One region of the Marinilactibacillus sp. Marseille-P9653 genome, then DNA from elsewhere that is predicted to be linked to it. Evidence: a T-box and tRNA genes for the amino acid it is inferred to sense, from the RefSeq annotation. Region 1 holds a T-box; the other regions hold tRNA genes.
The links. The T-box of region 1 lies ahead of leuS (leucine--tRNA ligase). A T-box ahead of a tRNA ligase gene usually reads a tRNA of that ligase, here a tRNA-Leu.

Region 1 (9,671 bases):
TTGAACTATAAGGAAATTAAAATACATGCGAAAAGATTGATTGAAGAATTTGATGTTCGTACACCTAGTGAAGAACATTCAGCTGCCTCTTTATCTGGGGGAAATCAACAAAAAGCCATCATTGCTAGAGAAGTAGACAGAGATCCTGCTTTATTGATTGCAGCACAACCAACTCGTGGATTGGATGTTGGAGCCATCGAGTATATTCATAAGCGATTAGTTGAGCTTAGAGATAATGGAAAAGCCGTTCTCTTGATGAGCTATGAACTGGATGAAGTCATGAATGTTTCAGACCGAATCGCAGTTATGTATGATGGGAAAATTATTGCAATCGTTAATGCTAAAGATACAACAGAATCAGAATTAGGCTTACTGATGGCTGGAGTTTCCTTAAGTGATGCACAAGATCAAGCCGAACAAAAAGGAAAGGAGAAGGATGTAGTTGATTCGACAAAGTAAAGGTTTTTTAAATAGTTTAATCGTTCCTATCATGTCTATCTTGTTCGGATTTTTATTTGGAGCCATCCTTATGCTGGCATTTGGATATAATCCAGTTGAAGCTTACAGAGCAATGATTGTCAGCGTCTTCCAAAGTCCCTATTTCATTGGAGAAGCACTTAGACAAGCAACTGCACTAACCTTCACAGGATTAGGGTTTGCATTGGCTTTCCAAGCGGGTTTCTTTAACATCGGTATTGCTGGACAAGCTTTAGCTGGTTGGGTGAGTGCCGTTTGGGTTGCATTAGCATTTCCTGATTTACCTAGAATTCTTTTATTAACGCTGAGTTTAGGTGTAGGATTGCTTGTTGGTGCAATTTGGGCATCGATTGCTGGTTTCTTACGTGCTTATTTTGGAACTAGTGAAGTTATCGTTAGTATTATGCTTAATTATACAGCCTTGCAAGTGACCAATTATCTAATCCGAAACGTTCTATCTGAAGCTGGAAATACAACAGCAAGAGTTGGTGAAAATGCCAATATGGGATTCCAGTGGTTGTCTACTTTAACACAGAATTCAAGATTAAATGTGGGATTCTTTATTGCTATCGTCGTAGTCATTCTTTACTGGGTATTCATGACAAAAACAACTGCCGGTTTTGAAATTCGCGCAGTTGGATTAAATGCTTCTGCTTCAAAATATGCTGGAATGAGTGCTGAGAAAAATATTATTTTATCTATGTTTTTAAGTGGTGCTTTAGCTGGTTTAGGTGGGGCTGTTCACGGACTCGGAACATTTGGAAACATCTTTACTCAAGGTGGGTTACCAGATATCGGATTCAATGGTATCGCGGTTGCTTTACTTGGACTAGGCAATCCTTTTGGTATTTTCTTCTCTTCTATTTTATTCGGTGTTTTAAACATCGGAGCTGGATTCATGCCGAATCAGGCAGGTGTGCCAGATGAAATGGCCAATATTGTCATAGCTGCTATTATTTTCTTTGTAGGCGCTAATTATATTATTCGTTATTTTATAGATAAAAGAGCAGCAAAAAAACAAACTGCTAGCTCAACTTCGCAAGGAGGAGACGTATGAACGCATTAAGTATCATTCAACTGATTGTTTCAAGTTCGTTAATCTATGCAGCTCCATTAATACTCACAGCTCTTGGTGGAACGTTTTCTGAGCGAAGTGGTGTCGTGAATATCGGTCTTGAGGGTATCATGGTTATGGGTGCTTTCATGTCTGCAGTGTTCAATATTCAATTTGCTGCAACTTTCGGAGGGTTGACTCCATGGATGGGCTTACTCGCAGGAGGGCTTATCGGTGTGCTGTTTTCTATCATTCATGCAGTAGCGACAATTAACCTTAGAGCAGATCATATTATTTCCGGTACAGTTATCAACTTAGCTGCACCGGCGTTAGGCGTCTTTTTGACAAGAGCCATTTTTGGAGCTGCTCAAACAGGTCCATTACCTGAGTCATTTGGTAGAACGAGTATTTTCTTACTTAATCGAATTCCAATTATTGGACCGATTTTCTTTGAAAATACTTCAGGACCAGCATATTTTGGTATCGTAGTAGCAATCCTTTCTTGGTTCATTCTATTTAAAACAAGATTTGGACTAAGACTTCGTTCAGTTGGGGAACATCCTCATGCTGCTGAGACATTGGGGATTAAAGTTTATCTTATGAAATACTCTGGAGTTTTGATTTCAGGATTACTTGGAGGGATGGGTGGCGCGATTCAAGCTCAAGCGATCTCTAATGAGTTTGGTATTTTAACCATCGCTGGTCAAGGTTTTATCGCTATGGCCGCAATGATTTTTGGTAAATGGAATCCATTAGGTGTTATGGGTGCTGCGATATTCTTTGGTTTTGCACAAAGTCTAGCGCGTATCGGTACGTATATACCGATTATTCAAAATATACCAACAATTTGGTTACTAGTTATGCCATACTTATTGACAATCATTGTGCTTGTAGGCGTAATTGGAAAATCAGAAGCACCAGCAAGACTTGGACAAACCTATATTAAAACAAAATAAACGAAAGCCACATCCCATATCTCAGGGGTGTGGCTTTTTACTTACCGTTTTTTCTCAATAGCTATGAGAAATGGAGGGGTGTTTTTTTGATTCATAAATCCGTACCTAAGCACAGAGTAATCTTCTTGAGGGAGTGTCTTTAGATAAGACTCAACAGCGTTTTTTTCTTCTTGTCCACCATCATGTCCGTAGTAAACCATAATAACAACTAGTCCACCAGGAATTAAGCTATCTAAACTTTGTTCTATTGCAGACAATGTTGTATCAGGAAGCGTAATGATGGTTTTATCACTCTTTGGCAAGTAGCCGAGATTGAAGACCACTGCTTGAATCGCATCCGTACCTATATAGTTCTTTATCTGTTCATGACCATCGTGAATCAATTCAACTTGATCTTTCAGTCCAGTTAAAAGAACTTTTTTCTTCGTTTCTTCAATTGCAGAATCTTGTATATCAAACCCATAAACTTTTCCAGTTTTTCCGACAAGTTGAGCAAGTTTGACTGTATCATGACCATTTCCAACGGTTGCATCAATAACCGTGTCTCCATATGAAATAGAATCTGATAAGAGCTGATGGCAAAATCTTAATGGCGAAAGTAACATGATATCCGACCTTTCTTGAATCATATTCTTGTTCATAAAGTGTTCCCTTATCTTTTGTATAAACGGAACAGGATTAACCTTTAATGAAGTTGACTTACAATAATGTATTAGCTTAATCGAATCAGCTATGCGTGTTTATAATCTGTTCGGTTTCCTACTGTTACAGTCATATGACATTTACAAAAAGACTTACTTTTTTGTTCCTTTCATCCGATACTAACGGTATAATATGAGGACAAAGAAACTATTTTTAACTTGTTTTTTTGAGAGGGGTATTAAATAAATGATAAACCAGAAAGATATGTTAGATTCTTACAAAAACAGCGCAAAGAAGCGCTCATTGAAACTGACCATGTCTTCAAGCATTCTAGCTGGGGTCGTGGCCATTTCTGCATTTGGTGAAGCTGTCCACGCAGAAGAAATGGATCTAAATAAAGAAGAAATCCAAGCACTATATGACCAGTATAATGAATTACAAGCAACTGTCAAAGAGCAGCAAACATTAGCTCCAGAAACAGAAGCAACTGAATTAACTGAAGAAGTGCCTACCAGTGACGAACTTGAAGAACTCTCTTTCGTTAAGTCTCAACTAGTTAGAATGATTGAACTGGCTGGCGGAGAAAGTTTATTAGCTCAACTCAATGTTGAACAATTATCTACAGACGACTTAAATACTGCATTTGAAGCATTACTTACTTATCAACTAGAACAATCTGAAAGTGCTGAACGCATTGTTCAAGAAGAATTGACGGAAACTACTGAAACCGAATCTGTTGAAACAACAGAAAACATAGTAGAAGACACTGTCGTCGAAAGTATAGAAGTTACAGAACCTGAAATAAATGAAAGTGCTAAAGAAGAAACTGAAGATGTCATTGTAGAAGAAGTTTCCGCTTCAATTGAGAATAAAACAGCAGAAATAGCTGTTATTGAGTCAAGTGAAAAAGGAACTGTAGAGTCTACAGTTGAAACAGAAGCATTAAATGAAACGGTTCAAGAAGAAGTAGAAGAATCCCAAGAATTTGAAACACCTGTTACTGAGGTCGAAGAATCGATTGAAGAAACAGAAAAAATTGAAGTAGTTGTACCTGAAGAAGAAGTGAAACCAGAAACAAAACCAGCTGAAGAAAAGCCAGCTCCTAAACCAGCTGAAACAAAACCGACTCCAGCTCCGGCAGAAAAACCTGTTGTAGAAACGAAGCCTGAGCCAAAACCAGAAGTGAAACCAACTCCAACCGTTACTAAGCCGGAAGTTAAAGCAATTGTTCATACAGTTAAATCTGGGGACACATTAAACAAAATAGCAAAATCTTATAATACAACTGTCAACAACTTAGTTGCTTTAAACAAAATTTCTAATCCTAATAATATAAAGATTGGACAGAAGATTGCGATTAACCAAGCGGGTGTCAGTTCTACTCCTGCATCTTCAAATGGGTCAGCAACAAGCACTGGTAATTTGAGTCAAGCGAAAACAACTTCTGAATTTATCAATCAAATTGCTGGTCACGCTCAAAGAATAGCTAAAGAAAATGGGATCTATGCTTCAATCATGATTGCTCAAGCAAGTCTAGAGTCTGGTTATGGTAAAAGTACTTTATCATCTCCGCCAAATCATAACTTATTCGGAATCAAAGGCTCTTATAACGGACAATCTGTTGCGATGCGTACAAAAGAGTACTATTCTAGTACAGGCTGGATCACGATAACAGATAATTTCAAAAAATATCCTAGCTATGCAGAATCTCTTGAAGATAATGCTAGATTAATCAGAAATGGTACAGGATGGAACAGTGAATTCTATTCTGGAGCATGGATTGAAAGAACCAACTCCTATAAAGATGCTTCTGCTTGGCTGCAAGGTCGTTATGCAACGGATCCTAGTTATGCGAACAAGTTGAATAATATTATTAGCTTATATGATCTTACTCGTTTTGACGGAAATTGGACAGGACCAGTAGAAACAGGTAATGGCGGTTCAAGTACTGTTAAACCAGTTCAACCAACAACACCAACAACAGGTAACAATACTAGCGGTCAACACACAGTCGTTAGGGGAGAAACTTTAACGTCTATTGCTAGAAAATACAATACAACGGTAGCTGCGATTAAATTAGCGAACAATTTAAAGAGTGACTTGATTTTTGTGAACCAGAAATTATCTGTTTCCGGAGCGACATCTGGGGGATCTTCAAACAATGGATCAACCACGCCAGCACCAACTCCAGGTAACAGTCAACAAACCGGTTCATCAAGTTATACAGTTGTTAGAGGGGATACGTTGACTTCTATTGCTAGAAGACATAACACATCCGTTTCTTCCATTAAATCTTTGAACAACTTGAAGAGTGACTTGATCTTTGTGAATCAAAAACTGGCTCTATCTGGGTCAACTTCAAATAGTGGGTCAGTGACACCAGCACCGATCCCTGGAAGTAACCAACAGACTGGTTCATCAAGTTATACAGTTGTTAATGGAGATACATTAACGTCTATCGCTAGAAGACACAATATATCTATTTCATCTATTAAATCACTGAACAATCTTAAAAGTGATTTGATCTTTGTAAACCAGAAGTTAACACTTTCAGGAACATCACAAAGTGGATCGACAACACCAGCATCAAACACAGGAAATAGTCAACAAACAGGTTCGTCAAATTATACAGTGGTTAGTGGAGACACATTGACTTCTATCGCTAGAAGATTCAATACAAACGTGTCGTCGATCAAGTCATTGAACAATCTTAAAAGTGATTTGATTTTTGTAAACCAGAAATTGGTCTTAGCTGGAATGTCAACAGGATCAGTTTCTAACCCGGTATCTCCTACGACACCTACTGTATCTAATTACACAGTGGTTAGTGGAGACACGTTAACATCAATCGCTAGACGTTTTGGTACATCAGTATCTGCTATCAAATCAGCAAATAATTTGAAAAGCGATGCAATCTTTGTAAATCAGACATTGGCTTTAAATGGCCAAAATGCGGGTAGTTCAACTACTCCAGTCGTCAATAACGGAAGTTCTCAAGGAACAACGACTTCAAGCTACACTGTAGTAAGTGGAGATACGTTGACGTCCATTGCAAGAAGGTTTAATACAACAGTGAATGCTATCAAATCACTTAATAACCTGGAAACAGATCAAATTCTTGTGAATCAAAAGTTAACAGTTTCTGGTAAAGCGTCAAGCACGCCGGTAACGAACAGTCCGAGCGTTTCTGCACCTACTGAGACTGTTAAATCAACTTATACGGTTGTTGCAGGGGACACGTTGTCTGGAATCGCTAGAAAGTTCAATACTTCGGTTTCTACAATTAAATCATTGAATGATTTAAATAAGGATACAATCTATGTGAACCAAAAATTAACAATCAATGGATCTAAAGCACCAGTTGCGCCTACACCAGTCGTTATTGCTCCTGTAGCACCTAAGCCAGTCTTAGGACAATATAGTGTGGTTGGTGGAGATACGTTAACTAAAATCGCGCGTCAATTCAATACTTCTGTGAATCAATTGATGCAAGACAATAACTTATCATCTAGTAATATCTTTGTCGGTCAGACATTGAACGTTGCTGGGGCTAAAGTAACACCTAAACCAGTAATACCAGCACCAGTTACGCCTAAGCCGGTTAACGAACAGACAAGTAGTATCGTTGTCTCTGCTGGAGACACATTGTCCGCTCTAGCTGCTAAATATGGAACGACTGTAGCACAGATCAAAGCAACAAATAGACTAGAATCTGATAATATCTTTGTTGGTCAAGTACTTGCTATACCAGCAGGAAGAACACAGACGGTATCGACTCCTGTAGTCTCGAAACCTGTGTCTCAACCAACACAAGTTGTTTCTAATCAGTACGTTGTTCAATCAGGAGATTCACTATACAAAATTGCGCTTCAATTCAATACAAGTGTTGCACAGATCAAAGAGTGGAATAACTTAACGAATGATACAATCTTTGTGAATCAGCGTTTATCTGTTCAATCTACTGAAAAAGTAGTTGAACAAAAAGCACCTGTAACTAAGAGTGGATATGTCGTTGAAAAAGGCGATACACTTTCTGGAATCGCACTTAAATTCAATACAACTATTCAACAATTAAAAGAGAAAAATGCACTAGATTCTGATGTTATTTACGTAAACCAGAACCTATCTGTATAAATTTTAAAGCAGTAGATCGGCAATACCGACTACTGCTTTTTCTTTTTTTCGGTCAAATAGCTATTGCGACAAGGCAAGGGTTTTGATAAGATATAGACTAATAACTACTTTGAACAGGAATAGTAGGTTTTTCCTTTTTGATAGAGAGCACATGGTTGGTGGAAATGTGTACAGAGGTAAACTGAACTCGCCTGGAAGTTGTTCGAGTGAACGGAGTCTAACAGGATTCTATTAATTCGATCCGTAAATCTGCGTTAAAGATTTGAGACTGCAAAATTTGCAGTGAATATTAGGTGGTACCGCGAATTGATTTGCCCTATAAATTATACAATTGTATAGTTTATAGGGCTTTTTTAATAGCAATTATTCGAAAAAAAGGGGCGTAATGTAATGTCATTCAATCATAAATCAATGGAACCAAAGTGGCAAAAGTATTGGCAAGACAATCATTCTTTTAAAGTAACGGAAGATGAGGACAAAGAGAACTTTTATGCATTAGATATGTTTCCTTATCCTTCTGGACAAGGACTGCATGTAGGACACCCAGAAGGGTATACAGCTACAGACATCATCTCGCGTATGAAACGCGCACAGGGATACAATGTTTTGCACCCGATGGGATGGGATGCTTTTGGACTTCCTGCTGAGCAGTACGCGCTTGATACAGGAAATGATCCGGCGGAATTCACTGAGAAAAATATTCAGACATTTAAACGTCAAATCAACGCTCTTGGATTCAGTTATGACTGGGAGCGAGAAATCAATACGACTGATCCTGAGTATTATAAGTGGACGCAGTGGATCTTTATTAAGTTGTATGAAAAAGGACTGGCTTACGAAGCAGAAGTGGCGGTTAACTGGTGCCCGGCTTTGGGGACGGTTCTGGCGAATGAAGAAGTCATTGATGGGAAGTCAGAGCGCGGTGGACATCCGGTTTACCGTAAGCCAATGAAACAGTGGATGCTAAAAATCACGGCTTATGCGGACCGTCTTTTGGAAGATCTTGAAGAAGTTGACTGGCCTGAACACATCAAGGATATGCAACGAAACTGGATCGGTAAATCTGAAGGCGCGAATGTGACGTTTAAGGTGAAAGATTCAGAACTTGATTTCACTGTGTTTACGACTCGTCCTGATACTTTGTTTGGTGCTACGTATGCAGTGCTTGCTCCTGAGTCTGATTTGATCCAACAGATTGTTTCAGAAGATCAGAAAGAAACTGTCGAAGCATATATTAAGGATGTTAGCATCAAGTCAGATCTAGAAAGAACGGATTTGAACAAAGATAAATCAGGTGTATTTACTGGAGCTTATGCTGTGAATCCGGTCAATGGTGAAGAGCTTCCGATTTGGATTGCAGATTACGTTCTAGCTTCTTACGGTACAGGCGCAATTATGGCGGTTCCTGCACATGACGAACGTGACTTTGAGTTTGCTCAAAAATATGACTTGAAGATTATTCCGGTTCTTGAAGGTGGTAATGTGGACGAAGCTGCTTATACAGAAGATGGAAAACATATCAACTCAGATTTCTTGGATGGAATGAACAAAGAAGAAGCGATTTCAAGTATGATTGAATATCTAGAAAAAGAACAAGTTGGCGAGAAAAAGATCACTTACCGTTTGCGTGACTGGTTGTTTGCTCGTCAAAGATATTGGGGAGAACCCATTCCTGTTATTCACTGGGAAGATGGTACGACGACGACTGTTTCAGAATCAGATCTACCAATTGAATTGCCAAAAACAGATAAGATTCAGCCTTCTGGTACTGGGGAGTCTCCTCTAGCGGTTATTGAAGACTGGGTGAACGTAGTGGATCCTGAAACCGGCTTGAAAGGTAAAAGAGATACGAACACAATGCCACAGTGGGCAGGTAGTTCGTGGTACTTCTTGAGATTTATTGATCCGAAAAACACAGAACAGTTAGCTGATCCAGAAAAATTGAAAAAATGGCTACCAGTAGATCTTTATATCGGTGGTGCAGAGCATGCGGTTCTTCACTTGTTGTATGCGCGTTTCTGGCATAAATTCCTTTACGATCTTGATATTGTTCCAACAAAAGAACCGTTTCAACGTCTGTACAATCAAGGAATGATTCTTGGTGCTAATAACGAAAAAATGTCTAAATCCAAAGGGAATGTTGTTAATCCTGACGATGTCGTTGAAGAATTTGGAGCAGATACATTACGCGTTTATGAAATGTTCATGGGTCCACTGGATGCTGCTATCGCTTGGAGCACAGATGGCCTTGAAGGATCTCGCAAATTCCTTGACCGTGTTTGGAGATTGCTCGTTGATGAAGAAGACAAACTAAGAGACCGCATTACAACAATCAACGATGGGTCACTAGACGTGGTCTATCATCAGACAGTCAAAAAGGTCACACAGGACTTTGAAAATCTACAATT
Region 2 (9,671 bases), 120 kb from region 1:
AAGCAAGATCGTGAGGACTTGTGGAGCGCTTAGAAGTGAGAATGCCGGTATGAGTAGCGAAACACGGGTGAGAATCCCGTGCACCGAATGACTAAGGTTTCCTGGGGAAGGCTCGTCCTCCCAGGGTTAGTCGGGACCTAAGCCGAGGCCGATAGGCGTAGGCGATGGACAACAGGTAGAGATTCCTGTACCAGTCTGCTTTGTTTGAACAATGGAGGGACGCAGAAGGCTAAGATAAGCGCGCTGTTGGATATGCGCGCCCAAGCAATAAGTCTTGATATGAGTCAAATGCTTATATCTATACGGACAAGTTGTGATGGGGAGGGAAATTATAGTACCGAAGTATCTGATGTCACACTGTCAAGAAAAGCTTCTAGTTAGAAGTAGGCTGCCCGTACCGCAAACCGACACAGGTAGTCGAGGAGAGAATCCTAAGGTGATCGAGAGAACTCTCGTTAAGGAACTCGGCAAAATGACCCCGTAACTTCGGGAGAAGGGGTGCTGACCATCTGGTCAGCCGCAGTGAATAGGCCCAAGCGACTGTTTACCAAAAACACAGGTCTCTGCTAATTCGAAAGAAGATGTATAGGGGCTGACACCTGCCCGGTGCTGGAAGGTTAAGAGGAAAGGTTAGCTTCGGCGAAGCTTTGAATTGAAGCCCCAGTAAACGGCGGCCGTAACTATAACGGTCCTAAGGTAGCGAAATTCCTTGTCGGGTAAGTTCCGACCCGCACGAAAGGTGTAACGATTTGGGCACTGTCTCAACGAGAGACTCGGTGAAATTATAGTACCTGTGAAGATGCAGGTTACCCGCGACAGGACGGAAAGACCCCATGGAGCTTTACTGTAGTTTGATATTGAGTGTCTGTACAGCTTGTACAGGATAGGTAGGAGCCAATGAAGCCAGAACGCCAGTTTTGGTGGAGGCAATGGTGGGATACTACCCTCGCTGTATGGCCACTCTAACCCGCAACCGTAATCCGGTTGGGAGACAGTGTCAGATGGGCAGTTTGACTGGGGCGGTCGCCTCCTAAAGAGTAACGGAGGCGCCCAAAGGTTCCCTCAGAATGGTTGGAAATCATTCGCAGAGTGTAAAGGCAAAAGGGAGCTTGACTGCGAGACCTACAAGTCGAGCAGGGACGAAAGTCGGGCTTAGTGATCCGGTGGTTCCGTATGGAAGGGCCATCGCTCAACGGATAAAAGCTACCCTGGGGATAACAGGCTTATCTCCCCCAAGAGTTCACATCGACGGGGAGGTTTGGCACCTCGATGTCGGCTCGTCGCATCCTGGGGCTGTAGTCGGTCCCAAGGGTTGGGCTGTTCGCCCATTAAAGCGGCACGCGAGCTGGGTTCAGAACGTCGTGAGACAGTTCGGTCCCTATCCGTCGCGGGCGTTGGAAATTTGAGAAGAGCTATCCTTAGTACGAGAGGACCGGGATGGACACACCGCTGGTGTACCAGTTGTCTTGCCAAAGGCATCGCTGGGTAGCTATGTGTGGACGGGATAAACGCTGAAAGCATCTAAGCGTGAAGCCCCCTTCAAGATGAGATTTCCCATTCCTTTAAGGAAGTAAGATCCCTGAAAGATGATCAGGTAGATAGGCTGGAAGTGGAAGTACAGTGATGTATGGAGCGGACCAGTACTAATCGATCGAGGACTTAACCACAAAACGGGGTTAAGAGTATGAGGGTGTTGCGTCAAAACATGTTTGCAAGAATTCAACTATCTAGTTTTCAGAGAACAACGTTCTCTTATAAAAAGAAAAGAGTCATTGTGCGGTAATGATGGCGGGAAGGATCCACCTGTTCCCATTCCGAACACAGCCGTTAAGCTTCCCAGCGCCGAGGATAGTGAGGGGTTTCCCCTTGTGAAAGCAGGACGTTGCCGTGCAAGCTCTTGATTTTTTATTTTTGGAGGTTTAGCTCAGTTGGGAGAGCATCTGCCTTACAAGCAGAGGGTCAGCGGTTCGAGCCCGTTAACCTCCATTTTTTTGAGCCGTTAGCTCAGTCGGTAGAGCATCTGACTTTTAATCAGAGGGTCGCAGGTTCGAACCCTGCACGGCTCATTACACAGTAATGTGTAATGATAAATATCTTAAACGCGGATGTGGCGGAATTGGCAGACGCACTAGATTTAGGATCTAGCGCTTCACGGCGTGGGGGTTCAAGTCCCTCCATCCGCATGTTTATATTTATATTATTGTGCCGGCTTAGCTCAGTTGGTAGAGCAACTGATTTGTAATCAGTAGGTCGAGGGTTCAAATCCTTTAGCCGGCATTTCAGCGAAAGTAGTTCAGTGGTAGAACATCACCTTGCCAAGGTGGGGGTCGCGGGTTCGAATCCCGTCTTTCGCTTGATCGACTTTCAATCAGAAGTTGATAATTTAATAGACAAATTTGTCTTCTACAAAGCTTATTATGCCCTATCATTAGCCGGGGTGGCGGAATTGGTAGACGCACAGGACTTAAAATCCTGCGGTGAGTATTCACCGTGCCGGTTCGACTCCGGCCCTCGGCACTTAACTTAATAGCACCCTTAGCTCAATTGGATAGAGTACCTGACTACGAATCAGGCGGTTAGAGGTTCGACTCCTCTAGGGTGCATTTTTAAAGCATACGGGAAGTAGCTCAGCTTGGTAGAGCACTTGGTTTGGGACCAAGGGGTCGCAGGTTCGAATCCTGTCTTCCCGATTTCTTATGAAGAAAACGCCGTATTGCTTTCTTACATAGGACGATGGCGGTGTAGCTCAGCTGGCTAGAGCGTACGGTTCATACCCGTGAGGTCGTGGGTTCGACTCCCTCCGCCGCTATATCTAATTATAGTAAGCGGACCTTTAGCTCAGTTGGTTAGAGCAGACGGCTCATAACCGTCCGGTCGCAGGTTCGAGTCCTGCAAGGTCCATTAATACATTTTTTATTATCGCGGGGTAGAGCAGTTGGCAGCTCGTCGGGCTCATAACCCGGAGGTCACAGGTTCGAGTCCTGTCCCCGCAATTGAAACAAAGAGCATGGTCCCGTAGTGTAGCGGTTATCACGCCTGCCTGTCACGCAGGAGATCGCGGGTTCGAATCCCGTCGGGACCGTTCAACATTATGCGGGTGTAGTTTAGTGGTAAAACCACAGCCTTCCAAGCTGTCGTCGCGAGTTCGATTCTCGTCACCCGCTTTTTGTTTGGGGCCTATAGCTCAGCTGGTTAGAGCGCACGCCTGATAAGCGTGAGGTCGGTGGTTCGAGTCCACTTAGGCCCATTCGTATCATTTATTGATATGGGGAAGTACTCAAGTGGCTGAAGAGGCGCCCCTGCTAAGGGTGTAGGTCGTTTACGCGGCGCGAGGGTTCAAATCCCTCCTTCTCCGTTTTTATTTTTTTATTGCAAGGCCCCTTGGTCAAGCGGTTAAGACACCGCCCTTTCACGGCGGTAACACGGGTTCGAATCCCGTAGGGGTCATTAGCAGGAAACTGCTACTATAGATTTACTGGAGGATTACCCAAGTCCGGCTTAAGGGAACGGTCTTGAAAACCGTCAGGTGTGTAAAAACGCGCGTGGGTTCGAATCCCACATCCTCCTTACCAAATTAAGAACGATCTGGTCCCGTAGTGTAGCGGTTATCACGCCTGCCTGTCACGCAGGAGATCGCGGGTTCGAATCCCGTCGGGACCGTTTGTTGTTTTGGCGCAGTAGCTCAGTTGGTAGAGCAACGGATTGAAGCTCCGTGTGTCGGCAGTTCGACTCTGTCCTGCGCCATTTTTTTTGCGTTGCGGGTGTAGTTTAGTGGTAAAACCACAGCCTTCCAAGCTGTCGTCGCGAGTTCGATTCTCGTCACCCGCTTCATATAAAAAGCGATTCATCTTAAATGATGAATCGCTTTTTTTGTACTCAATGATTTACTACTCGAATGATATATTCTAGTGGAAGCTATTAAAGGTTCTACGTCAAATGACGTTGGTGAAGAATTTAGATAATCAAGAATGATCTCAGGAAGAGATTGCACGGCTAGCTTACGCTACTGTGCAGTCTCTTCCTTTTTCTATTATTCGATGTTTAAATCTAATTGGTTTTAAATTGAAATGTAGGATAATACGATTTTTATAGTGAATAAAGTTCTTGTAGCCATAGGCTACCCGGTTTAATACTTTGATCTTGTTATTGATTCCCTCTATCTTTCCGTTGTTATAAGGGTAAATAAAGGTGTTTTGGATATGAGTGAAATGAGTTCTTAGCGTCTTTAAACTAGTTTTCATGTATCCAGATAGTTCAGGAGAAGCAGGTTGATCTAAAATAGCTCTTAACTGCTTTGAGTCATTCTCTTCAACGGACTTGAGAACAGCTTGGTAGACCCTATACGTTTCTTTCAGTTCTGGATCATAAGCCAACATCTCTGAAACAATTGCGGCTTCCAAACGTTGCCCAAACAGCGGAAACTATTGATAAACGGTATAAGATAATTCAGACTCTTTCTTCAGAAGTTTTTTCCAGAATCGTTTTAATCGTCTGTATTTCTTTTGATCTTCTCCATTAGAGGTTCGAAGTCGATTCATGACTTTTACGCGTGTCTTGTTCATGGATCGATTCACGAGCTGAACGATATGAAATCGATCGATAATGATATCAGCGTTCGGAAACAGTTCAGGTAAGAAGCTGACGTAACTGGCATTCATATCTGTCGTAATAGTTTTAACCTGATTTCTTTGCTTTTGACTATATCGAGAATAGAAGTGATCTTTGTTTGTTCGTGTATCTCTACTTGGTAGAATATCTAATATCGTACCTGTCACAACATCGATATACTCAAAAGCCATTTGGCCTTCACCATACTTGAATTCATCCACTGACAAGTTCTCAGGCAATGAATGATAGTAAGGTCGATAATACTTCACTTGTTCATTGATGATTCTTTGAATGGTTGTGGCAGAGACAGTCGTCTCTTCAGACAAGCTCTTGATTGAACGTGCGTCAGCTGACTTCGTCAGTATTTCTGCTTTGATGAAGTTAGAAATAAAGCACTGCTCTTTTACAATGGGTGTTTCGGCAGTAAACGTTGATCCACAAGATTTACATTTGAACCGCTGCTTTTTCACTCTGAGATAGGTCGGATAAATACCAGACATCGGAAAAGTGATTCTAGAGGTCTGAGTCCCATTTTTATAGATAGAGAAGTTTTTGTTTGGCACCTGACATTTTTTACATTCCGTAGGAGTATAAGTCAGTGTACAGTCTATAAATTTGCATTTCTTTTGTTTATGTAGGCCATAAGAAACGCAGTTATTTTTAAAGACTATATTTTTGTCTTGAATATCTAGTACTTTTTGCATATCATTTGAAGTAGGCAAGTGAGTTCCCCCTATAGATGTTTGGTTTTAGGCGACTATCATTCTACAGGAGAACTCACTTGTTTTCTATTTTTTTAGAAAAAAATGACGCTAGTGATTTCTCACCAACGTCATATATTATAGAACCCTATTAAACTACTTTGTTAAAGGCTTTACGTAACAGATAATTCTAGCGGATTCTTTGAATCCTGAATTCGTGTGAAAAAAATGCTCTCAGTGTTCTTGAAGGAACAATCACTTGCAAATTCAGTGCATCCTTGTTGAAAGGCTCACTGTTCACAGTGTTCTAGTAATACTTGAGCTATCTTATGTCTTCTGTAATACGGTTCTACATAAATACCTTCTAAATATCCTACTGGAGATGTGTTTGTGCCTTCCACGTAAGTCATGTCTTAAAGAAGTCTGCGCATAACCGATAGCTTTATCATCCATATAGTAAAGGTAAGCAGTGGATAGGTTACACTCAGTTGGACAGAAAAGATAAGGTGTGTATACTAAACACAACATACACAGGAGGAATCTATCATGTCTACTCGTCGTCCACGTCGAACTTATACAGAAGAATTTAAGAAACAAATTGTTGATTTACACAAAGCAGGAAAATCAAGAAAAGAAATCATAGAAGAATATGATCTTACAGGATCGGCTTTTGACAAATGGGTACGTCAACATAGTCAAACCGGTTCATTCAAAGAAAGAGATAACTTAACACCTGAACAGAAAGAATTGAAAGAATTAAGGAAAGCAAATACCCAGCTTAAGATGGAAAATGATATTTTAAAGCAAGCGGCGCTGATATTCGGGCGAAAGTCGAAGTAATCAAACGCAACAAACATAACTATTCTATATCAGCGATGTGCCGTGCCCTTAAGATCAGTAGAGGATCTTATTATTACGAAGTAATAAAGAAAGAAAGTGACGCAGAACTCGAACAAGCGATTATTGAAGAGTTTGCCAAAAGCAAAAACAATTATGGCACGCGTAAACTGAAGAAAAGATTGAAGAAGCGTGCGTTTATCGTATCTCGTCGGAGAATTGGACACATTATGAAAAAGTTTCATCTGGTGTCCAAGTATGATAGACCATCATACAAACCACAAAAGAGTGGAGTCAATCAAGCGAAGATTGAAAACGCATTGAACCGTGAGTTCAATCCGAAAGAGCCGATGAAAGCTATCGTCACGGACTTGACCTATGTCAAAGTTGCCAATAAGTGGTTCTATGTTTGTTTTATTTTAGACTTGTTTAACCGCGAGATCATCGGGTATTCTGCTGGTCCCAATAAGACAGCTGACTTAGTCCTGCAGGCTCTCGCTACAGTTAAGGGTGATTTACATACGGTCAACGTGTTCCATACTGACCGGGGAAAAGAATTCGACAACCATACTATTGATGAGTTACTGGATACCTTTGATATTGTGCGCTCGTTAAGTAGAAAAGGGAATCCTTACGACAATGCCGTAGCGGAGTCCACGTATAAATCATTTAAGTTTGAATTTGTCTACGACAACACATTCCATACACTCTATGAACTGCAGGTCCAACTTATGGACTACGTCCATTGGTGGAATCATTTTCGCCCACATGGATCATTGGACTACGAATCTCCTATCGATTATCGAAAAGATTGGGAACAGGAACAGTCTGAAATGGAAGTCTGCAAATCCGTTGTTCCCCAGCTGGTCGAAACTAGCCTCTCATTCAGTTAGAGAGGCAGAAGGAAAGTGAACTCAATCATCATTTACACCTTATAATTTTTGTTCAAAAAAGTGTTGACATACCACTTCTTCGATGTCCTTATGTGTGTCGTCATACATCTTTTGAGAGTTAATAATTTTTTTATATCTGAAATTAGCATAGATCACCTCTTAAATAGAATTAAATCCTTTATAAAGTAAAATATTATCAGAATAGGTAAACGTTTGCAAAACGTTTAAAGTTTTACCAATGAGTTATTTGACTAGATAACCTGTAATTAAAGATTTAAAAATAAAGCTGAAATTAGAATAATTTTCCCAAAAGAACGATTGACTATTAATGTAAATTTTTAGGTAAAATAGTTAAGAATTTTTAATTCTATGCTACTATAATAGGGAAGAACAATGAATATGATTATAGGAGACCACATAAAATGAAAAAGTATATCTTTAGTTTATTTAGTATCCTTTTGTTAGTAGGGTGTAGCCAAGAACCGGAGCTGGCAGAATCAATAGAAGGTGAGAAAATACCACAAGAAGAGAGCTCGGAAGAAACAACTGAAATGGACGAAAAGCAGACTAGTGAAAGTGAAAAGGCTACAATTACAAATCCGGTAATGATTGAGAGATCTATATGGGATTTCAACGAAGATCAAGAATATACGTTAAAAATGGAAGTTGGTCCTATTATCCGCGAAGAGGGTTATGGCATATTACCAGTTACTGTGGATGGAGAAGGAGATGTAACCTCTACTTTTAAGCGGTTATTTGATATTGGTGTATTCACAGGCGAAGGAATAAGCTCAGAGCAAGGCTATGATATCAGACTCGTTGACTCAAAAAACATGAAAGTGTCTCATCCAGCAGTTTTGATGGAAGAAGGGTATACTACCAAAGCAGTTCAGACCTTTTTAGAAAACGGAACTGGGAAAGACAATTCAACATTTGGTGCAGATCAAGACCCAGTGACATATTATGTTGCTTTCGACGCGCCAGAGGTTGATCAAGTTCAGGTATTGTTCAAAAATGCTGGATTGGTTGAAGACGTACCGGTTGTAGACAGAGATGACTCTGGAATGGCATTTTTTGATGATGAAGAGGAAGCCTTGCCAGACAATGTTGTGCCTTCGGTGGATAATATTCTTAAGCGAGAACTTTTAACTGATCAATACGAAGGATTGGACGGAAACTACGAGTCCCTTCAAAAACGAGTAGAACCGATTGAAAGTTACAAGGAGAACTTAGAAACATCGCTCAGTAGAATAGACGAGGTTGAGTTTTCAACGGTAAATTTATCTAGTGATGTGTTATTTGATTTTGATTCGTCTGACTTGTCTGATACAGCGGATGACGAGCTACAAGCTGCTATTATAGAGTTAACGGGAATCGATGGTGGTAAATTGGAAATCATCGGACATACAGACAAAGAAAATACCGAGGAATATAATCAGTCGTTATCTGAGGAACGTGCAGAATCCGTTCGGAATCGACTAGCTGATTTAACAGACTTATCTCAATTTAATGAAGTAACGACTGAGGGAAGATCCTTCAATGAACCGATTGCTGATAATGAAAGCGAAGAAGGTAGAGCTCAAAATCGTAGGGTAGCTCTACAGTTTACTCCTCCAAAAGAAAAAGTAGTCGTTGAATCAACAGAAGAAACTATACCTGAACCGGAAGGACCGGTTAGTAAATTTCCAGAATTTGTTGAAACAAAATTCGGAAACATTGAAATTGAATCTCTTAAACAAGTCGATGGCATGCTAGTAGGACAGTTCAAAGTGTTCAAGTCTGAAGATACAGGTTTGAAATATGATGCATTAACGCATTCTCCTGGAGTGGGCGCTAGAGGTTGGAGTGTAAATAAGTCCATTGGCTATAACCAGTTCAGTGCTTATGCACCGACACTTGTCAGTAATGGACAGAGGTTTTATCCCTTAGACTATTATTTAACACCTTTAACTGGTAAATATATTGATCGAAAAGTTGAAGATACACAAGAAGACTTAAAATTTATTGTTCCACTAGCAGAAAGAAGTATGCCACAAGGAACTTCGACAAATGGTGCTTATTTTTATGCGACAGTTGTTTGGCCATCAGTAACAGATAATGAAGTGACAATCGATCTCGCAGACACAGGTGTTTATCGGACATCGACAGAACAAACAGCACCATGGAGAATCACGAATGTTCCAATTGAAAAAGATTGACTGATCAATAAATCAGAGTCACTGGGTAATTTCTTATAAGAAGTTATGTAGTGACTCTGATTTATTTTATTTTGTATTCTATTAGCTATACTTTATATTAGAAAAAGAGCAAGCGTCATCATATTTTGAGTGATTGCTTGATTGGCTTTAAGGCGGTATACTAGTGGGATAGCCTAAAAATCGGCTTAGAAAAAGGAGAAGGTTTATGACACCGAATATGATCGGATTTAGTTTTGTAATGATTGGGATTTTCCTGATACTAGGAAAATATGTTAGAAATCATGTAAATTGGTTACGTAATTTATTTTTACCAAGTTCAATTATTGCAGGATTTTTAGCACTATTATTAGGACCTGACGCTTTAGGAAGAGTGACTTCTATGTTTTTAGATGAAGGAAACTTTTTCTATACTGGGTTGGTTCCGGAATTTATTC
Region 3 (9,671 bases), 1.0 Mb from region 1:
GGCTTACCAAACTTGCCACATGATTCTTTGCCAGTAGGAGCTGATGAAGAGTCGAATCAAGAGATTCGTCGTTGGGGAGAAATCAATGAAACACCTGCGTTTGAGATGAAACCACACTGGGAAATTGGAACAGATCTAGATATTCTAGATTTTGAAAGAGGCGCTAAAGTTGCTAAAAGTCGTTTCTTGTATTACAAAGGCCTAGGAGCGAGATTAGAAAGAGCACTTTATAACTTTATGTTAGATGTGCATACTGAAGAACACGGCTACTATGAAATGATTCCACCATATCTGGTGAACGAAGAATCTCTCTATGGAACCGGTCAGTTCCCGAAATTCAAAGAAGATGTCTTCCAAATCAAAGATACAGCTTTAACGCTAATTCCGACAGCTGAAGTACCACTGACAAATTACTACAGAGACGAAATTCTAGAAGAGGCAGATCTACCGAAGTACTTCACTGCTTTATCTCCATCATTCCGTTCTGAAGCAGGGAGTGCCGGAAGAGACACTAGAGGTCTAATCAGATTACACCAATTCAATAAAGTTGAAATGATCAAATTTGCAAAACCAGAAGACTCTTATGAAGAATTAGAGAAAATGACGGCAAATGCTGAAGCAATCCTTCAGAAACTGAATCTTCCATATAGAGTTGTACTTCTATCTACTGGGGATACAGGATTTGCTGCAGCTAAAACATATGACCTTGAAGTATGGATTCCAGCACAAGACACCTATAGAGAAATTAGTTCTTGTTCAAATACGGAAGCTTTCCAGGCCAGAAGAGCAAAAATCCGTTATAGAAAAGAAGAAGACGGCAAAATAGATTATGTTCATACATTAAATGGTTCAGGACTAGCTATTGGAAGAACCGTTGCAGCTATTCTAGAAAATTACCAGCAAGAAGACGGTTCAGTTAAGGTGCCGGAAGTCCTTGTTCCTTATATGGGTGGTATAACAGAAATCAGGTAAAAGAGTTTATAAGTTGTTTCGATTAAAGGGTGGATTGAATTGGTGATATAATGAGTTGTACCCAATCGATTAGGAGGGAAATTATGTCTGAGAAAAATTTTGAAACAGCGATATTTGCAGGAGGTTGTTTCTGGTGTATGGTGAAACCATTCGATAGTTTGCCAGGAATAGAAAAAGTAACTTCAGGATATACTGGTGGCACTGTAGAAAATCCAACTTACAGACAGGTGACTTCAGGAACAACAGGTCATACCGAAGCTGTTGAAATCAAATATGATCCTTCAAAGATTTCATATGAAGAGTTAGTAGAAATTTACTGGCAACAAACCGACCCTACAGATGCAGGTGGACAATTTGCTGACCGTGGAGATTCTTATAGACCCGTTATATTCTATAACAACGATGAACAAAGAGAAACGGCAGAGGCTTCAAAAAAAGCATTAAATGAAAGTGGTCGCTTCGATCGTCCTATCGTAACGACAATTGAACCAGCTCAACCGTTTTATGAAGCGGAAGACTATCATCAAGACTTTTACAAAAAAGAATCAGCGCACTATAAGAGATATAGTAAAGGTTCAGGAAGAGTCGATTTTATTGATCAAAACTGGGACAAATAAGCTTTTTCTAGGTATTGTTCCAATAAAAGGGAAATGTCGGAAAGCTTGTTCCGGCATTTTTCTTTTATTTTTTTATTAAAATGATTGACAAAGATATAATCCCATTGTATTATATAAGAGTTGCTGCTAATTGATTATTTCTTTTAGCGCCAGCACGAAAACTGTATAGCGGTTATGGCGAGAAGGATCCACCTGTTTCCATTTCGAACACAGAAGTTAAGCTTCTCAGCGCCGAGGATAGTGAGGGGTTTCTCCTTGTGAAAGCAGGACGTCGTTATGCAGCAATCGTTTGATTGTATTATTGGAGGTTTAGCTCAGTTGGGAGAGCATCTGCCTTACAAGCAGAGGGTCAGCGGTTCGAGCCCGTTAACCTCCATAATTTTTTCGGAGCCGTTAGCTCAGTCGGTAGAGCATCTGACTTTTAATCAGAGGGTCGCAGGTTCGAACCCTGCACGGCTCATTGCATAGTGATGTGCAAGCTAAATAGAACAGCGCGGATGTGGCGGAATTGGCAGACGCACTAGATTTAGGATCTAGCGCTTCACGGCGTGGGGGTTCAAGTCCCTCCATCCGCATAGTTCATTTAAAAGATTCAAGCCGGCTTAGCTCAGTTGGTAGAGCAACTGATTTGTAATCAGTAGGTCGAGGGTTCAAATCCTTTAGCCGGCATTTCAGCGAAAGTAGTTCAGTGGTAGAACATCACCTTGCCAAGGTGGGGGTCGCGGGTTCGAATCCCGTCTTTCGCTTGGTTATAGATAAAGCGAATGAATATTTACTTAGTCTTAACAGTAATTGCCGGGGTGGCGGAACTGGTAGACGCACAGGACTTAAAATCCTGCGGTGAGTTTTCACCGTGCCGGTTCGATTCCGGCCCTCGGCATTTGAAATACTCGCACCCTTAGCTCAATTGGATAGAGTACCTGACTACGAATCAGGCGGTTAGAGGTTCGACTCCTCTAGGGTGCATTTCCGAAAGGAAAAAGTAAAGTACGGGAAGTAGCTCAGCTTGGTAGAGCACTTGGTTTGGGACCAAGGGGTCGCAGGTTCGAATCCTGTCTTCCCGATTTTTCTAAAAGAGCCATTTTATAATGGCGGTGTAGCTCAGCTGGCTAGAGCGTACGGTTCATACCCGTGAGGTCGTGGGTTCGACTCCCTCCGCCGCTATCATTGTTTTTCAGAAAATTGGACCTTTAGCTCAGTTGGTTAGAGCAGACGGCTCATAACCGTCCGGTCGCAGGTTCGAATCCTGCAAGGTCCATTTTCAATCGTTCGATATTATCGCGGGGTAGAGCAGTTGGCAGCTCGTCGGGCTCATAACCCGGAGGTCACAGGTTCGAGTCCTGTCCCCGCAATCCAAACAAAATTAACTTGGTCCCGTAGTGTAGCGGTTATCACGCCTGCCTGTCACGCAGGAGATCGCGGGTTCGAATCCCGTCGGGACCGTTCAACTTTATGCGGGTGTAGTTTAGTGGTAAAACCACAGCCTTCCAAGCTGTCGTCGCGAGTTCGATTCTCGTCACCCGCTTTTTGTTTGGGGCCTATAGCTCAGCTGGTTAGAGCGCACGCCTGATAAGCGTGAGGTCGGTGGTTCGAGTCCACTTAGGCCCATTGTTTCATATTAATAAAGTCACTTAACCGGCCCCTTGGTCAAGCGGTTAAGACACCGCCCTTTCACGGCGGTAACACGGGTTCGAATCCCGTAGGGGTCATTAGCAGGAGACTGCTACTATAGATTTACTGGAGGATTACCCAAGTCCGGCTTAAGGGAACGGTCTTGAAAACCGTCAGGTGTGTAAAAACGCGCGTGGGTTCGAATCCCACATCCTCCTTTTAAATGATCGCGGGGTAGAGCAGTTGGCAGCTCGTCGGGCTCATAACCCGGAGGTCGCAGGTTCGAGTCCTGTCCCCGCAATTCAAAATTGAATAATTATATGGTCCCGTAGTGTAGCGGTTATCACGCCTGCCTGTCACGCAGGAGATCGCGGGTTCGAATCCCGTCGGGACCGTAGTAACATTTTCCAAGGCGCAGTAGCTCAGTTGGTAGAGCAACGGATTGAAGCTCCGTGTGTCGGCAGTTCGACTCTGTCCTGCGCCATTGGAGGGATAGCGAAGTGGCTAAACGCGGCGGACTGTAAATCCGCTCCTTCGGGTTCGTAGGTTCGAATCCTACTCCCTCCATTTTTAGGGGTATAGTTTAACGGTAGAACTATGGTCTCCAAAACCATCAATGTGGGTTCGATTCCTACTACCCCTGTGGTTCAATTAAATATTATGGCGATTGTGGCGAAGTGGTTAACGCACCGGGTTGTGGTCTCGGCATTCGTGGGTTCGATCCCCATCAGTCGCCCTTTGATTTTTGGGCTATAGCCAAGCGGTAAGGCAGCGGGTTTTGATCCCGTCATTCCCCAGGTTCGAATCCTGGTAGCCCAGTTTCATACCAAATGAATAAATTGTATGGCGGTATAGCCAAGTGGTAAGGCAGAGGTCTGCAAAACCTTCATCACCGGTTCAAATCCGGTTACCGCCTTGTCTGACAGTTAAATAGACTTAACAGGCCGGCGTGGCGGAATTGGTAGACGCGCTGGACTCAAAATCCAGTGCCCGTTAGGGCGTGCCGGTTCGACTCCGGCCGCCGGTATTGAAAAAGCAAATACTTTTTCAAAAAGCTGTTGACACTAATGTAGCAGCGTGATATGATATATAGGTTGCTGTTAAAGATATCAACTTGATCGAGTAACTTGATCAAAAACAACTTTTAAAAAAGTTGTTGACATCAAAACAACAACATGGTATGATATATGAGTTGCTGTTAAAGCGGCAACGACATAACACGAAACAATAAAGAGTAGATCTTTGAAAACTGAACAAAGTAAAAACAACCAAATGTGCAGGGGTCTTCGATTCATTTATGAATCAAGACAACTAAACGAATGAACAAGGTTCATTCACAATTTTTAATCAATGAGCAAGTCAAACACTTAAAACGAGAGTTTGATCCTGGCTCAGGACGAACGCTGGCGGTATGCCTAATACATGCAAGTCGAACGATGAAATTCTCTGCTTGCAGAGAATGGATTAGTGGCGAACGGGTGAGTAACACGTGGGTAACCTGCCCATAAGAGGGGGATAACATTCGGAAACGGATGCTAATACCGCATAGGTCTTTGAGACGCCTGTCTCTTAGATGAAAGGTGGCTTCGGCTGCCACTTATGGATGGACCCGCGGCGTATTAGCTAGTTGGTAAGGTAATGGCTTACCAAGGCTTTGATACGTAGCCGACCTGAGAGGGTGATCGGCCACACTGGGACTGAGACACGGCCCAGACTCCTACGGGAGGCAGCAGTAGGGAATCTTCCACAATGGGTGAAAACCTGATGGAGCAATACCGCGTGAGTGAAGAAGGTCTTCGGATCGTAAAGCTCTGTTGTTAGAGAAGAATAAGTCGGGTAGTAACTGCCCCGACCTTGACGGTATCTAACCAGAAAGTCACGGCTAACTACGTGCCAGCAGCCGCGGTAATACGTAGGTGACAAGCGTTGTCCGGATTTATTGGGCGTAAAGCGAGCGCAGGCGGTCTTTTAAGTCTGATGTGAAAGCCCACGGCTCAACCGTGGAATGTCATTGGAAACTGGAAGACTTGAATGCAGAAGAGGAAAGTGGAATTCCATGTGTAGCGGTGAAATGCGTAGATATATGGAGGAACACCAGTGGCGAAGGCGACTTTCTGGTCTGTAATTGACGCTGAGGCTCGAAAGCGTGGGGAGCGAACAGGATTAGATACCCTGGTAGTCCACGCCGTAAACGATGAGTGCTAAGTGTTGGAGTGTTTCCGCCCTTCAGTGCTGGAGCTAACGCATTAAGCACTCCGCCTGGGGAGTACGGCCGCAAGGCTGAAACTCAAAGGAATTGACGGGGACCCGCACAAGCGGTGGAGCATGTGGTTTAATTCGAAGCAACGCGAAGAACCTTACCAAGTCTTGACATCCTCTGAACACTCTAGAGATAGAGCTTTCCCTTCGGGGACAGAGTGACAGGTGGTGCATGGTTGTCGTCAGCTCGTGTCGTGAGATGTTGGGTTAAGTCCCGTAACGAGCGCAACCCCTATTGTTAGTTGCCAGCATTCAGTTGGGCACTCTAGCGAGACTGCCGGTGATAAACCGGAGGAAGGCGGGGATGACGTCAAATCATCATGCCCCTTATGACTTGGGCTACACACGTGCTACAATGGATGGTACAACGAGTCGCCAGACCGCAAGGTTGAGCTAATCTCTTAAAGCCATTCTCAGTTCGGATTGTAGGCTGCAACTCGCCTGCATGAAGCTGGAATCGCTAGTAATCGCGGATCAGAACGCCGCGGTGAATACGTTCCCGGGTCTTGTACACACCGCCCGTCACACCACGAAAGTCCGTAACACCCGAAGTCGGTAGGGTAACCCTTAGGGGAGCCAGCCGCCGAAGGTGGGATGGATGATTGGGGTGAAGTCGTAACAAGGTAGCCGTATCGGAAGGTGCGGCTGGATCACCTCCTTTCTAAGGATATTGCCTTAAGGGCAAACGGAACCTTGCACAGGTTACTTTACTTTGTTTAGTTTTGAAGGATTTATTCCTTCTATACTTTGTTCTTTGAAAACTGGATAGTTGAATTAATAACAAACATGTTAAGAAACAACACCGAGATTAACAAATTGAGAAAGTTTTGTTCCTTGAATAGAACTCTCATCGCTAATTAATATCATACTCTTAACCGCAAGGTTAAGTGAACAAGGGCGCACGGTGGATGCCTTGGCACTAGGAGCCGACGAAGGACGGGACGAACACCGATATGCTTTGGGGAGCTGTAAGTGAGCTTTGATCCAAAGATTTCCGAATGGGGGAACCCATCACCAGTCATAGGGTGATATCTTTTCAGTGAATACATAGCTGAGAAGAAGGTAGACGTGGGGAACTGAAACATCTAAGTACCTGCAGGAAGAGAAAGCAAATGCGATTCCCTGAGTAGCGGCGAGCGAAACGGGAAGAGGCCAAACCAAAGAGCTTGCTCTTTGGGGTTGTAGGACCGGCGATATGGACGAGTAAAGATAGTAGAAGAACCTGGAATGGTTCGCGAGACAGGGTGAAAGCCCCGTATACGACATCTGATCTTACCTAGCTGGTATCCTGAGTACGGCGGAACACGAGAAATTCCGTCGGAATCCGGGAGGACCATCTCCCAAGCCTAAATACTTCCTAGTGACCGATAGTGAACCAGTACCGTGAGGGAAAGGTGAAAAGAACCCCGGAAGGGGAGTGAAACAGCACCTGAAACCGTGTGCTTACAAGTAGTCAAAGCCCTTTTACGGGTGATGGCGTACCTTTTGTAGAATGGACCGGCGAGTGACGATGTCATGCAAGGTTAAGCCGAAGAGGTGGAGCCGCAGCGAAAGCGAGTCTGAATAGGGCGTTTAGTATGCCGTCGTCGACCCGAAACCAAGTGACCTACCCATGTCCAGGGTGAAGGTGCAGTGAAATGCACTGGAGGCCCGAACCCACGTACGTTGAAAAGTGCGGGGATGAGGTGTGGGTAGCGGAGAAATTCCAATCGAACTTGGAGATAGCTGGTTCTCTCCGAAATAGCTTTAGGGCTAGCCTCGGATAGTGCATCGTGGAGGTAGAGCGACTGTTTGGACTAGGGGCCCTTATCGGGTTACCGAATCCTGATAAACTCCGAATGCCACTGTATGTAGATCCGGGAGTCACACTGCGAGTGATAAGATCCGTAGTGGAAAGGGAAACAGCCCAGACCGTCGGTTAAGGTCCCAAAATTCTTGTTAAGTGGAAAAGGATGTGGGACTGCTCAGACAACTAGGATGTTGGCTTAGAAGCAGCCATCATTTAAAGAGTGCGTAATAGCTCACTAGTCGAGTGGTCCTGCGCCGAAAATTTACCGGGGCTAAACAAGATACCGAAACCACGGATAGAACCTTATGGTTCTATGGTAGGAGAGCGTTCTAAGGGCATTGAAGCAAGATCGTGAGGACTTGTGGAGCGCTTAGAAGTGAGAATGCCGGTATGAGTAGCGAAACACGGGTGAGAATCCCGTGCACCGAATGACTAAGGTTTCCTGGGGAAGGCTCGTCCTCCCAGGGTTAGTCGGGACCTAAGCCGAGGCCGATAGGCGTAGGCGATGGACAACAGGTAGAGATTCCTGTACCAGTCTGCTTTGTTTGAACAATGGAGGGACGCAGAAGGCTAAGATAAGCGCGCTGTTGGATATGCGCGCCCAAGCAATAAGTCTTGATATGAGTCAAATGCTTATATCTATACGGACAAGTTGTGATGGGGAGGGAAATTATAGTACCGAAGTATCTGATGTCACACTGTCAAGAAAAGCTTCTAGTTAGAAGTAGGCTGCCCGTACCGCAAACCGACACAGGTAGTCGAGGAGAGAATCCTAAGGTGATCGAGAGAACTCTCGTTAAGGAACTCGGCAAAATGACCCCGTAACTTCGGGAGAAGGGGTGCTGACCATCTGGTCAGCCGCAGTGAATAGGCCCAAGCGACTGTTTACCAAAAACACAGGTCTCTGCTAATTCGAAAGAAGATGTATAGGGGCTGACACCTGCCCGGTGCTGGAAGGTTAAGAGGAAAGGTTAGCTTCGGCGAAGCTTTGAATTGAAGCCCCAGTAAACGGCGGCCGTAACTATAACGGTCCTAAGGTAGCGAAATTCCTTGTCGGGTAAGTTCCGACCCGCACGAAAGGTGTAACGATTTGGGCACTGTCTCAACGAGAGACTCGGTGAAATTATAGTACCTGTGAAGATGCAGGTTACCCGCGACAGGACGGAAAGACCCCATGGAGCTTTACTGTAGTTTGATATTGAGTGTCTGTACAGCTTGTACAGGATAGGTAGGAGCCAATGAAGCCAGAACGCCAGTTTTGGTGGAGGCAATGGTGGGATACTACCCTCGCTGTATGGCCACTCTAACCCGCAACCGTAATCCGGTTGGGAGACAGTGTCAGATGGGCAGTTTGACTGGGGCGGTCGCCTCCTAAAGAGTAACGGAGGCGCCCAAAGGTTCCCTCAGAATGGTTGGAAATCATTCGCAGAGTGTAAAGGCAAAAGGGAGCTTGACTGCGAGACCTACAAGTCGAGCAGGGACGAAAGTCGGGCTTAGTGATCCGGTGGTTCCGTATGGAAGGGCCATCGCTCAACGGATAAAAGCTACCCTGGGGATAACAGGCTTATCTCCCCCAAGAGTTCACATCGACGGGGAGGTTTGGCACCTCGATGTCGGCTCGTCGCATCCTGGGGCTGTAGTCGGTCCCAAGGGTTGGGCTGTTCGCCCATTAAAGCGGCACGCGAGCTGGGTTCAGAACGTCGTGAGACAGTTCGGTCCCTATCCGTCGCGGGCGTTGGAAATTTGAGAAGAGCTATCCTTAGTACGAGAGGACCGGGATGGACACACCGCTGGTGTACCAGTTGTCTTGCCAAAGGCATCGCTGGGTAGCTATGTGTGGACGGGATAAACGCTGAAAGCATCTAAGCGTGAAGCCCCCTTCAAGATGAGATTTCCCATTCCTTTAAGGAAGTAAGATCCCTGAAAGATGATCAGGTAGATAGGCTGGAAGTGGAAGTACAGTGATGTATGGAGCGGACCAGTACTAATCGATCGAGGACTTAACCACAAAACGGGGTTAAGAGTATGAGGGTGTTGCGTCAAAACATGTTTGCAAGCATTCAACTATCTAGTTTTCAGAGAACAACGTTCTCTTATAAAAAGAAAAAGAGTCATTGTGCGGTAATGATGGCGGGAAGGATCCACCTGTTCCCATTCCGAACACAGCCGTTAAGCTTCCCAGCGCCGAGGATAGTGAGGGGTTTCCCCTTGTGAAAGCAGGACGTTGCCGTGCAGTTCTTTTTTTTTATCTAATACCATTTTTTGATTCCGCAATAGCTCAGTTGGTAGAGCGCGCGACTGTTAATCGCGTTGTCGCAGGTTCGAGCCCTGCTTGCGGAGTTTTTTTGTACCTATATTTAGAGAGCAGAGGCCTGATTACTCGATTATCAGGCCTCTTTTTTGCGGTTAATTTGTTAAACTTA

Region 2: it has a tRNA-Leu gene. The T-box ahead of leuS (leucine--tRNA ligase) is inferred to sense a tRNA for this amino acid. The anticodon was not compared.
Region 3: it has a tRNA-Leu gene. The T-box ahead of leuS (leucine--tRNA ligase) is inferred to sense a tRNA for this amino acid. The anticodon was not compared.

Annotation. Positions count from the first base shown of each region.
Region 1 covers NZ_CAKAKH010000001.1:1,034,199-1,043,869, forward strand. The annotation lists gene LG377_RS05195 (ABC transporter ATP-binding protein) at 1-459, shown strand, start outside; gene LG377_RS05200 (ABC transporter permease) at 446-1,534, shown strand; gene LG377_RS05205 (ABC transporter permease) at 1,531-2,487, shown strand; gene LG377_RS05210 (class I SAM-dependent methyltransferase) at 2,529-3,128, opposite strand; gene LG377_RS05220 (LysM peptidoglycan-binding domain-containing protein) at 3,376-7,263, shown strand; T-box leader at 7,364-7,585, shown strand; gene leuS (leucine--tRNA ligase) at 7,654-9,671, shown strand, end outside.
Region 2 covers NZ_CAKAKH010000001.1:915,723-925,393, forward strand. The annotation lists rRNA gene LG377_RS04570 (23S ribosomal RNA) at 1-1,667, shown strand, start outside; rRNA gene rrf (5S ribosomal RNA) at 1,776-1,891, shown strand; tRNA gene LG377_RS04580 (tRNA-Val) at 1,914-1,986, shown strand; tRNA gene LG377_RS04585 (tRNA-Lys) at 1,994-2,066, shown strand; tRNA gene LG377_RS04590 (tRNA-Leu) at 2,102-2,183, shown strand; tRNA gene LG377_RS04595 (tRNA-Thr) at 2,205-2,277, shown strand; tRNA gene LG377_RS04600 (tRNA-Gly) at 2,283-2,354, shown strand; tRNA gene LG377_RS04605 (tRNA-Leu) at 2,432-2,517, shown strand; tRNA gene LG377_RS04610 (tRNA-Arg) at 2,530-2,603, shown strand; tRNA gene LG377_RS04615 (tRNA-Pro) at 2,617-2,690, shown strand; tRNA gene LG377_RS04620 (tRNA-Met) at 2,736-2,809, shown strand; tRNA gene LG377_RS04625 (tRNA-Ile) at 2,828-2,901, shown strand; tRNA gene LG377_RS04630 (tRNA-Met) at 2,921-2,993, shown strand; tRNA gene LG377_RS04635 (tRNA-Asp) at 3,010-3,082, shown strand; tRNA gene LG377_RS04640 (tRNA-Gly) at 3,094-3,164, shown strand; tRNA gene LG377_RS04645 (tRNA-Ile) at 3,174-3,247, shown strand; tRNA gene LG377_RS04650 (tRNA-Ser) at 3,268-3,355, shown strand; tRNA gene LG377_RS04655 (tRNA-Glu) at 3,376-3,447, shown strand; tRNA gene LG377_RS04660 (tRNA-Ser) at 3,478-3,567, shown strand; tRNA gene LG377_RS04665 (tRNA-Asp) at 3,588-3,660, shown strand; tRNA gene LG377_RS04670 (tRNA-Phe) at 3,672-3,744, shown strand; tRNA gene LG377_RS04675 (tRNA-Gly) at 3,758-3,828, shown strand; partial or broken gene LG377_RS04680 (ISL3 family transposase) at 3,999-5,312, opposite strand; gene LG377_RS12515 (GNAT family N-acetyltransferase) at 5,600-5,719, opposite strand; one part of gene LG377_RS04690 (IS3 family transposase) at 5,856-6,141, shown strand; one part of gene LG377_RS04690 (IS3 family transposase) at 6,141-7,039, shown strand; gene LG377_RS04695 (OmpA family protein) at 7,462-9,237, shown strand; gene LG377_RS04700 (sodium/glutamate symporter) at 9,443-9,671, shown strand, end outside.
Region 3 covers NZ_CAKAKH010000001.1:2,213-11,883, reverse strand. The annotation lists gene serS (serine--tRNA ligase) at 1-972, shown strand, start outside; gene msrA (peptide-methionine (S)-S-oxide reductase MsrA) at 1,056-1,589, shown strand; rRNA gene rrf (5S ribosomal RNA) at 1,754-1,869, shown strand; tRNA gene LG377_RS00150 (tRNA-Val) at 1,893-1,965, shown strand; tRNA gene LG377_RS00145 (tRNA-Lys) at 1,977-2,049, shown strand; tRNA gene LG377_RS00140 (tRNA-Leu) at 2,083-2,164, shown strand; tRNA gene LG377_RS00135 (tRNA-Thr) at 2,186-2,258, shown strand; tRNA gene LG377_RS00130 (tRNA-Gly) at 2,264-2,335, shown strand; tRNA gene LG377_RS00125 (tRNA-Leu) at 2,384-2,469, shown strand; tRNA gene LG377_RS00120 (tRNA-Arg) at 2,482-2,555, shown strand; tRNA gene LG377_RS00115 (tRNA-Pro) at 2,580-2,653, shown strand; tRNA gene LG377_RS00110 (tRNA-Met) at 2,680-2,753, shown strand; tRNA gene LG377_RS00105 (tRNA-Ile) at 2,774-2,847, shown strand; tRNA gene LG377_RS00100 (tRNA-Met) at 2,869-2,941, shown strand; tRNA gene LG377_RS00095 (tRNA-Asp) at 2,960-3,032, shown strand; tRNA gene LG377_RS00090 (tRNA-Gly) at 3,044-3,114, shown strand; tRNA gene LG377_RS00085 (tRNA-Ile) at 3,124-3,197, shown strand; tRNA gene LG377_RS00080 (tRNA-Glu) at 3,227-3,298, shown strand; tRNA gene LG377_RS00075 (tRNA-Ser) at 3,329-3,418, shown strand; tRNA gene LG377_RS00070 (tRNA-Met) at 3,429-3,501, shown strand; tRNA gene LG377_RS00065 (tRNA-Asp) at 3,523-3,595, shown strand; tRNA gene LG377_RS00060 (tRNA-Phe) at 3,612-3,684, shown strand; tRNA gene LG377_RS00055 (tRNA-Tyr) at 3,687-3,767, shown strand; tRNA gene LG377_RS00050 (tRNA-Trp) at 3,773-3,843, shown strand; tRNA gene LG377_RS00045 (tRNA-His) at 3,864-3,936, shown strand; tRNA gene LG377_RS00040 (tRNA-Gln) at 3,947-4,019, shown strand; tRNA gene LG377_RS00035 (tRNA-Cys) at 4,046-4,116, shown strand; tRNA gene LG377_RS00030 (tRNA-Leu) at 4,144-4,227, shown strand; rRNA gene LG377_RS00025 (16S ribosomal RNA) at 4,569-6,120, shown strand; rRNA gene LG377_RS00020 (23S ribosomal RNA) at 6,341-9,256, shown strand; rRNA gene rrf (5S ribosomal RNA) at 9,366-9,481, shown strand; tRNA gene LG377_RS00010 (tRNA-Asn) at 9,516-9,588, shown strand.